Regions from separate parts of the Ruegeria sp. CDSA020 genome, predicted to be linked through region 2. Evidence: riboswitches for the same ligand, from Rfam matches in the RefSeq annotation. Region 2 holds a riboswitch; the other holds the start of a gene.
What was found. A riboswitch is a leader RNA that binds a small molecule or an ion and turns the genes downstream of it on or off. The one in region 2 is predicted to bind cobalamin.

Region 1 (5,031 bases), on a different contig from region 2:
CCGGTGTTTCAATCCGCTTGATGCGAGCCTTCGGAAATTGCATGAGCACCGCCTGAACCAACGGGTGTTTCTCAGCCTCTGCTTTCAACGCCAGCTCGGCGGCGTCTCGAATCTCGGCGATGGTCGCAACCTCACCATCGGCCACAATCGACACAGCCCAGCGGTTGCCAGTCCATCGTTGCAGCGACGAACCCAGTCTCGCTGCCAGATCTGTGGGTGCGTTCTGTGTCGGGGTGAACTCGATCCGCCCCGGTTGGTAAGAAACCAGCCGCACCCCGTTTTCGACCTCGACCAGGAGTTTCACATCCCGATTGGTGCGGATCAATTCAACCACGTGGTCAAAACTCGGATACCGTGCCAGCGCCGATTGGATATCATGGGCCAGAGCGGCCGAAGGTGCGCCGGCGGGGCTGCTAGTTGCGGACACGTAAGAAGATGATGCCGCTTGTACCGGAGCCTGAGAGGGCACGGCCATACCACCGCCAGGACCGCCATTCGGAGGCGGTGGCGGGTTGTCCTGCAGGCGCTTGATCAGCTCTTCGGGGCTGGGCAAGTCGGCAACATGGGTCAGGCGGATAACGGCCATTTCAGCAGCCATCATGGCATTTGGCGCGGCCGATACCTCTTCCAGCGCTTTCAGCAACATCTGCCACATCCGGGTCAAAACGCGCATTGGCAGGGCCTCGGCCATTTGCTGACCACGAGCACGTTCATCAGGGGAAACCGTCGGGTCCTCGGCTGCGTCTGGCGTGATCTTCACAACCGAAACCCAGTGCGTGATTTCGGCCAGATCGCGCAGCACGGATAGCGGATCGGCCCCTTCGGCATATTGCCCGCCCAATTCAGTCAGCGCGTTTGCTGCATCCCCTCGCAGGATCATTTCCATCAAGTCCAATACCCGGCCCCGGTCGGCCAGACCCAGCATCGCGCGCACCTGATCGGCGCTGGTTTCACCGGCCCCATGGCTGATTGCCTGATCCAGCAGCGAAGTTGCGTCGCGCGCCGACCCTTCGGCCGCGCGGGTGATCAGCGCCAGGGCATCATCCGCGATCTGTGCCTTCTCAGCCGCTGCGATCTTATTGAGCAGGCCAATCATGTCCTCGGGTTCGATCCGGCGCAGGTCAAATCGTTGGCACCGCGACAGAACAGTCACCGGGACTTTGCGGATTTCGGTCGTGGCAAAGATGAACTTCACATGCGCAGGAGGTTCTTCCAACGTCTTGAGCAGCGCGTTGAACGCGCTGGTCGAAAGCATGTGAACCTCGTCGATGATGTAGATCTTATAGCGCGCACTGGCGGCGCGGTATCGGACCGAGTCGATGATTTCGCGGATATCATTCACGCCGGTTCGGCTGGCGGCGTCCATTTCCATCACGTCGACATGGCGACCTTCCATGATGGCGACGCAATGTTCGCACTGGCCGCAAGGCTCGGTCGTGGGCTTGCCTTGCCCATCAGGACCGATGCAGTTCATGCCCTTGGCGATGATCCGTGCCGTGGTCGTCTTACCGGTGCCGCGGATGCCAGTCATGATGAAGGCTTGTGCAATCCGGTCGGCCTCGAACGCGTTTTTCAGCGTGCGCACCATTGCGTTCTGACCGACGAGGTCAGCAAAAGTTTCCGGGCGGTATTTCCGCGCGAGAACCTGATAGGCGGGGCTGGGCGTGTCGGTCATGTCTGCTCTGTTGGATTCGTGTCAGGTTTGCAGCGTAGAGACCCCCGCCGTCCGCGTCCACCGCGCGCGAAAAGGAATTTCGTTTTGGCAAGTTGCATCAGAGCCGGTAAATCATGAGGGGCTTTAGCCCCATGTGGTGATGCAGGTAAAGGAGCTGTGTTGGAGAGTTTTGCAATTCACCCTCTTGGATTGGGCAAAGGGCAGATCGCTCTGTGCCCACTGCCGGGTGTCACGGGCGATTATGCTGGGGATTTCGCAGTAATCCGGGATTGGGCGCCGGACCTGGTCATCTCGATGACGACCTCGGATGAGTTCCAGCACTCCGGCGCGCGTTCAATCGAGGAGGACCTGCAGCGCGAACGGATTGCCTGGGTCCACCTTCCGGTCTCCGATTTCGGCGCCCCCACGCCTGAGGTTGAGGCGCTTTGGCCGCAAGCCAGCGCCGCCGCCCAACATGTCCTTGCCAGTGGCGGCAAGGTGCTGGTGCATTGCCGCGGTGGGTGCGGACGCTCGGGGATGGTTGTGATGCGGCTAATGGTGGAATGCGGCGAAGCGCCTGGCCAAGCGCTTCGGCGGTTGCGTGCGGTGCGGCCCTGCGCGGTGGAAACCGACGCGCAAAAGGACTGGGCGGGGTTGCCGGCCCGAACCCTTCCCTGAATCAGGCAGACACTTGATACGGAATACTGTCGCTGCGCGGCGGCAGGGTCGATACGTCGAGCATCGCACAGGGTGGTTCTGACAGAAAACCAGCGGATTTCTGGATGAACTCCGGCCCGAACATCATGTCGCCATAGGCGTCCAGCTTTTCTGTCGGCGTGTCCGTGCTGGTGCCGCAATAGACCCTGATCTGTTCTGACTGGGCCCGAAAGCGGGCCGTGCAGCCTTCGGTGCAATGGGTCAGATCGCTGGTGCCTTCGACCTCGAATGTTTTGGATGTCGCAGGCCTTGCCGTCGCCATCGCCTCGGCCATGGCGCGTGCCATTCGGGCAAGGGCGGGGCAGGGTTTCCCGGTCCTCTGACAGATGGTTGCGGTGAATTCGTGTGTTTTTGTCTTCCAGATCATAATGCGCCCTCCGCGCGCAGGACGAAGGGTGAGGATCAGGTGTGACAGCGCGCTGACGACCTGCCCGGACACCCCGCCCGAGTTTCGGTTTCGATACGATGGCAGGTCTCCTGACTTGCGGGTCGTCGCTTTGCCGACCTTCCCAGCCCTGGGGCCAGTGGTATTTCGGCATTGCTCACCGCTTACAGTTGCGGGGGCAGTCGCGGAGTTGGCCCTTTCCGGCATCGCCGGGGCAGACCGCACCGTGTTCCCTTTTCATCCCGCCCCAATTCCGGGGCAAGAACCATCACCACATCGCTAGCGGCTATGCAGACCCCGAGTCAAGCCACCTGTTGGGGTGCAAACCGGACGTTTGGTCATCTTGATGAAATCTTGACTCTGGTGGCCGAAATCGGGCCGATTGTTGAGTGAACCGAGTAGTTCAGAATTTGTCGGAAGCGCCATGCTTGATACCACGCCCTGCGTCCAGACTAAGGACTTTGATTTTGCCTCAGGCTCTGCCAGCCTGTCGGCGCGGCTGTATCTGCCTGAAACCGAGCCGAAGGTCGCCGTGGTGATTCACAGCGCAACTGCAGTGCCGCGCGAATATTACCAGCATTTTGCCCGTTGGCTGGCCGCCGAACAGGGTATTGCCTGTCTGACCTATGACTACAGCGATTTCGGGCATTCACTGCGCGACAAACTCAAAACCTCCGAGGTGACCATGGCGGATTGGGCCTTGGTCGACATGCCCGCCGCACGGGCTGAGATGCGCAGGCGGTTCCCGGACGCTTTGCAGTGGAGCATCGGTCATTCCCTTGGCGGCTTGCTGGGGCCGGTGCAGCCAGACATTGATCAGATCGACCGGATGATCTGTGTATGTTCGGGGCTGGTTACTCTGTCCGACCATCCCTGGCCCTATCGCGGGCTGGCGTGGTTGTTCTGGCACGGCCACGGGCGTCTGGCAGTGAATGCACTGGGGTATCTGCCGGGCAAAGCTGTGGGGATCGGTGCCGATTTGCCGGGCCCGGTCTATTGGCAATGGCGCAGCTGGTGCACGGCGCCGCAGAATTATGTGCCGCAGATCGGTGACGCTCTGCCCGAAGCGAGATGGGCGCAATCGAATACACCGGTGGACCTGTTCGCCTTCGAGGACGACCAGATGGTGCCGCCAGACGCAGTCTGGCGGCTTGCCGATCTGTATGGGCCGAAGGCGCGGCGACATCTGTTGTCTCCGAATGAATTCGGAGCGCCTGAGATCGGTCATATTGGCGCTTTTGCCCGCAGAAACCGGGCGGTTTGGCCCCGGTTGATTGCCTGAAAACGAGGCGCCTTTTTGTCACGCTTAGTGTCTGCTGCGGGACTTTTTGTCGTGCATGACGGATCGCACCATTTTGCCAAAGGCTTTGTCACGTGCCCGTGACTGCGCGAGGGTCTCGGAATTCCTCTGATCTTCGCGCCGAAGCTTGTGCCAGCGCGCCAACCGGTCGGGCTCAATCACGCCATTGGCAATCGCCTCCTGCACAGCACAACCGGGTTCGGCCTGGTGCTGGCAATCTGAGAACCGGCACGTTGCAGCCAATTCCAGAAGGTCGGAGAAAACCTCATCCACGCCGTCTTGGGCATCCATCAAACGCAGGGCGCGCATTCCTGGCGTATCAATCAGCCACCCCCCGTTTCGCATCGGGTGAAGCGCACGATGGGTCGTGGTGTGGCGACCCCGTGCGTCATCCTCGCGGATCCCCGCCGTTGTCCCGGCCTGACCAGTCATGGCGTTCGCCAATGTGGTTTTGCCGACACCGGATGAGCCGACCAAAGCAGCAGTTTGCCCGGCAGGGCACCAGGACAGGATCGGATCAATCTCTGACGCCTCCAGCGCGTTGACGGTTAGAACGGTCAGAAACCGAGCCAGCGAACTGGCCTGACTGGCATAGCTCTCTGGGTCAGGGCAGCTGTCGGCCTTGGTCAGGACAACAACCGGATAGCATCCGGCCTGATGCGCCAGTGCCAGATAACGTTCAAGCCGGGCCAGATTGAAATCGGCATTGCAGGAACTGACGATATACAGCACGTCCACATTCGCCGCGATCAGCTGAACCTGCGCACCGGTGCCTGCGGCCCGGCGTTGCAAGAGGCTTTTGCGCTCCAAAAGATGCCGAATGCGGTTTTGATCATCCGCAAGGACCCAATCGCCAACCGCAAATTCGCCGGTTGATCGGTCAGGGGTCAGATCAGATGTGCCGCCAAGCGCATTCAGGCCGATCAGGCGATCACGATGGACGGCGTTGATGCGATGCGGTGTGCAGGTAGGGTT
Region 2 (5,031 bases):
GTCTTCTTGTAGTCGGTCGCGGCGTTTGGGGTCCAGCCCGTCGGCGTTCGAGAATTCGTCCAGCAGGGATTCCAGCCGCACCATACGGTCCGGCGTGTCACTTGTTCGCATCGGGGGTGGGATATGGCCCAGTGTAACCGCGCCGATCCGGCGCTTGGCCTGTGCGGCCTCGCCGGGGTCATTCACGATAAAGGGGTAGATCACCGGCAGATCGCGGACCAACGCCTCAGGCCAGCAGTTTTGGGACAGGGCGACCGATTTGCCTGGCAGCCATTCCAACGTGCCATGCGCGCCGATATGGATCAGCGCGTCCGCGCCATGCCCCTTACGCAGCCAGAGATAGAAGGCAACATAGCTGTGGCGCGGGGTGCGGGACAGGTCGTGATAGTCGTCATCGCGCAGCTCGGGCGTGCCGCGTTCGGGTTGCAGCGCGATCAGCGTCTTGCCCCGGTTCAGGGCGGTAAAGTGGAAGGCACCATCGGCAAAAAACGGGTCGTCCTCGGGCTTGCCCCAAACGGTTTGCAGATCCGTTTGCAGCTGCTCCGGCAGGTCCGCCAGCGCGGTTTGATAGGCCGCGAGCGGCCAAGACAGTCGCGCATCCAAAAGCGTCTCGGCAATCGGCGCGCCGGGTGCGGTGTCATAGCCTTCGGCCTGCAGATCGGACAGCATCGCCTCGGCCGAGGCCAGTGCATCCAGGCCCACCGCATGGGCCATCTGCCAATCCTTGCCGGGATAGGTGGACAGCACCAGCCCCGGTCTCTGATCGGCTTTGGGTTTATCGGTCAGGCCCAGCCAGCCGTCGACCCGGTCAATGATCGCCTCAATCCGTTCCGGCTCGGGGCAGTGAGCAAAACGGGAATATTCCAGATACGGGTCGCGCTTGCCCGGTTCCTTGAACGAAGCGATGCCCGCCGAAATGCGGCCATCCACCTCGGGCAGGACCACATGCATTGCGAGGTCGGCGGGGGACAGCCCGCGTTCCGCATCGACCCAAGCCTTGCGGCGTGCGGTGGACAAGGCGACCTGAAATACCGGCACATTGGCGGCGTCCAGCGGGGACGTTCCCGAGGCGCCTTTGCCCGAAAAGGAGGTGGCGTTGATGATTGCCGAGGGGGCCAGCGCTACGACCTGTTCGCGCAGCCAGTCAGCGGCGGTAGGGGCTTTGAGCGACGGCGCAAATAGGCCAACAGCCTGAAACCCACGCGCACGCAGACGGTGGATCAGGGCCGCGACCGGGGCAGTGTCTGCCGAGGTCAGATAGGCGCGATAGAAGGTCACGAGGATGCGCTTGGCATCACCGGCGAATGCGGTATCCGCCGGGATCACACCGCGATCCGGGCACCATACGCCACATTCCGGGATCGTCTTGGCCCCCATCACCGGGCCAGAATAAAGCCCCGCGGCCAGTGCCATTTGCGCCAGCGCAGCCTGCGCTGCGACCTCACCGCCTGTGTCGCAAAGATGCGCCAGCCGCCGCAGGGTTGAAACGGGCAGGGTAGAATAGTCATCCAGCCGCGTATCTTCACGTCCATCCGCAGGCAGCACAGCAACGGCAATGCCCTTGGCTTGAGCCAGTGCCAGAACCTGCTGCAAGCCATAGGACCAGTAGGGCACGCCACCGATCAGGCGGATCAGGATACCTTTGGCGCCCTCCAGCGTCTGCTCGACATAGGTGTCGACAGAAAGCGGGTGTTTCAGCGCCGTTAGATTGGCCAGCCGCAGGGTCGGCATCCGGCCTTCGGGTCCACCACCACGATGCCAGCCTGCCGCGAAAGCGCCAAGGTCACTGTCGGAAAAGGACAGCACCACCAGATCCGCCGGGCTCTGGCCCAGATCGGTCGGGGTCTCCGTTTCCTCTAACCCATGGCTTTCGCGGAAGACGACGTGCATGGTTTACTCGGCAGCCCCGGTCACACCCACGAGGATTTCGCGGATTTCAGCCTCTTTGATGTCGTCATGCTCGGCGATGACCACCAGACGCGAGCGACGCTCTTCACCTGGCTCCCACGGGCGGTCGTACTGATGACGCACACGGGCCCCGACTGCCTGCAACAAAAGGCGCATGGGTTTGCCGGTAACAGCGGCATAGCCTTTGACCCGCAGGATGTTCAGTTCATTCGCCAGACGTTCGATATTGGCGACCAGCTGGGCCGGATCGGTCTGTTCCGGCAGCTCGACAATGATGCTTTCGAAATCATCATGCTCGTGATCGTGATGGCCATCGTGATGGCTGGGACGCGCCTCCATGTCATCTTCTGCAGCGGCCTCAAGCCCCAGCACAATACGTACATCCACAGCGCCTTCGGCCACTTCGACCACGGGCAGAGGGCGCGGGGCTTCAGCTGCGATGATTTCCTTGGCCTTGGCGATACCCTCGGGGCCAGCGAGATCAGGCTTGGTCAGCAGAATGATGTCGGCGCAGGAGATCTGGTCCTCGAACACCTCGGATAGCGGCGTTTCGTGATCAATCGAGTCATCGGCCAGGCGCTGGGCATCCACCGCAGCGACATTCGGGGCAAAGCGACCTGCGGCCACAGCTTCGGCATCGGCCAGAGCAATTACGCCATCCACGGTGATTTTCGAGCGAATATCGGGCCAGTCGAACGCTTTCAGCAGCGGCTTGGGCAGGGCCAAGCCAGAGGTTTCGATCAGAATGTGATCGGGGCGCGGCTCTAGCGCCATCAGCGCCTCGATGGTCGGGATGAAATCATCTGCCACGGTGCAGCAGATGCATCCATTGGCCAATTCCATGATGTTTTCCGCCGGGCAATCGGGGATCGCGCAGGATTTGAGGATATCGCCATCGACGCCAACATCTCCAAACTCGTTGACCACAATGGCCAGGCGCTTGCCCTGCGGGTTCTGCATCAGATGACGCACCAGCGTGGTCTTGCCCGAGCCCAGAAAGCCGGTGATCACAGTGACGGGCAGTTTTTCGAGATTGCTCATATCTAAGCTCCAATCGGGGGAATGCGGGCCGCACAGTTTTTGCGGAAATGTTCAGGACGTTCGCGCCATTTAACGAGGCCATCTTGGGTCGCGAGATATTTGGTCGCGCCTTCAACAATGGTCTCGACATGATCGGTTTCATCGAGATGCTCATAGACAAAGGTCCAACGTTTGGGTCCGCCACGCAGCACAATCGAGCAGCCCTGATCGCAATTTGAAAGGCATTCTACTGCCTTCAAAGTGTCGCCATCAGGAAGTTCTGCCTGCTCCAACGCCTTGTGCAGCAACGCCCCAGGACGATCTGCATCATTCTCGACGGGCAGGCCGCGGCGGCAGGTCGTGCACACCAGCAGTTCAACAGGTGTGGTCTCGGTCATGTCTCTCATCCCCCCAAATCCTCTTCGCGGGGGACGGGGTTTCATGCGGGCCACGTATTGCGACATGGGCCCGACACCGGATCACCCCGTCCGGTTTCAACTTCGGATGTTGGCAGGTCTCCCGGCTTGCGGATGTCAGAGGCTGGCCTCTGGCAGATGTCCCGCCTTCCCGGCCTGTCTGGCCAGTGGCTTTGGGCACCCTCTCCGGTCACGGTCGCGGGGGCGGCTGCGTTTGACGGATGACCGCTGACGCATTCCCTTTTCATCTGCATATGCAGACACCAACGGATGGGACATGCGGCACGGGCAGGGGGCTTGTCAAGCGCGGCCGACGCACGGAAATCATCGAGAATGGAAAAGCGACCTGCCAATGCCTGTCAGCGGCATGTTTGGTCAGCCATTTGCAAAATGACCGCAGGCGAATTTGGGCTTTGCACCTCGAAGATATCCAGACGAAAGGATTCGCGGGCCCGTTACTTCAAAGGGCATATCGCGTGGAATCGATAGAGCGGTCAAATTTACCGGCCGAGCCAGTGAGTTCACCGCCTTCTGATCAATCCGGTGTCAAGCTTCACTCAGCAGAGCACTGCCGTAGCGAGACGGCATGTCGCAGGCTCGAAAAGCCGAATGCGAAGCAACTGTTTGAAAGTATTGGAGGCGAGTACCGGAATCGAACCGGTGTACACGGATTTGCAATCCGCTGCGTCACCACTCCGCCAACTCGCCTTTTCAAGTAATATCAAATACTTGCCGTGGTGTGACAGGCGTTTTAGCAGCTTTAATCCGGGGCGTCCAGTGGGTTCGGTCTAAATTTGACGAACTGAAAATTGGATCACCCAATCGGATCACTCTAAAATCTTCACGACAGACGAAAGTTTCCGCTTGCGGGCCGTTGCTGGTTTGCCCGGGATGTGGCACAAGCCCAGCAACCTTGGGAAATGAATGAGCGATCCAATGACAGATTTCGCAGCCCGCCGCCGCACCATGGTCGATACGCAGGTCCGGCCTTCGGACGTTACCAAGTTCCCGATCATTGATGCCATGCTGTCCGTCAAGCGCGAGAATTTTGTGCCAGACGCGCAACGCGAAGCCGCCTATGTCGAGGGTTTGATAGAACTTGAGGCTGGACGCTGCATTCTGGAACCGAGAACACTGGCCAAGATGTTGGATGTGCTGAACATTACCAATGATGAGGTTGTTCTGGATATTGCTCCGGCGCTGGGATATTCGACGGCTGTTGCAGCCCGTATGGCGCAGTTGGTCGTAGCGGTGGAAGCGGATGAAGCGCTAGCTGCCGAAGCGCAAACGCTGCTGATGGAGGCTGACGCGGATAATGTGGTTGTTCACGTGGGGCCGCTGGATGAGGGCGCTGCCGAGCATGGGCCTTATGACGTGGTCATGATCCAGGGCGGCGTAGAAGAGGTTCCGTCTGCATTGATTGACCAGCTTAAGGATCATGGGCGTATCGCCTGCCTGTTCATGGAAGGTGATCTTGGGACAGTCCGTATAGGCCACAAATCAGGCGATCGCGTTACCTGGCGCCAGGCATTCAACGCCAGTGCACCTGTTCTGAAGGCTTTCTCGGCCGAGAGTGCATTTTCGCTATAGTCGGCGGGCAGATTTATCTGCTGCCTTGATTAGTTCAACACAAAGACGCAAACTGCCTTGAGGGCTGCGTTATTTTGATTTGAGAGGATTTCGCCAT

Region 1: another riboswitch for cobalamin. It lies ahead of AC2FJW_RS14295 (hypothetical protein); the one in region 2 lies ahead of AC2FJW_RS05765 (DUF1636 family protein).

What each region holds. Positions count from the first base shown of each region.
Region 1 is NZ_JBXWQK010000007.1:136,203-141,233, forward strand. Features, by position in the region: gene AC2FJW_RS14285 (DNA polymerase III subunit gamma/tau) at 1-1,675, opposite strand, end outside; gene AC2FJW_RS14290 (protein-tyrosine phosphatase family protein) at 1,832-2,332, shown strand; gene AC2FJW_RS14295 (hypothetical protein) at 2,334-2,738, opposite strand; cobalamin riboswitch at 2,822-3,041, opposite strand; gene AC2FJW_RS14300 (alpha/beta hydrolase family protein) at 3,181-4,038, shown strand; gene rsgA (ribosome small subunit-dependent GTPase A) at 4,063-5,031, opposite strand, start outside.
Region 2 is NZ_JBXWQK010000003.1:66,850-71,880, forward strand. Features, by position in the region: gene cobN (cobaltochelatase subunit CobN) at 1-1,890, opposite strand, end outside; gene cobW (cobalamin biosynthesis protein CobW) at 1,894-2,949, opposite strand; gene AC2FJW_RS05765 (DUF1636 family protein) at 2,952-3,326, opposite strand; cobalamin riboswitch at 3,421-3,627, opposite strand; tRNA gene AC2FJW_RS05770 (tRNA-Cys) at 3,979-4,052, opposite strand; gene AC2FJW_RS05775 (protein-L-isoaspartate O-methyltransferase family protein) at 4,281-4,934, shown strand; gene AC2FJW_RS05780 (TolC family outer membrane protein) at 5,030-5,031, shown strand, end outside.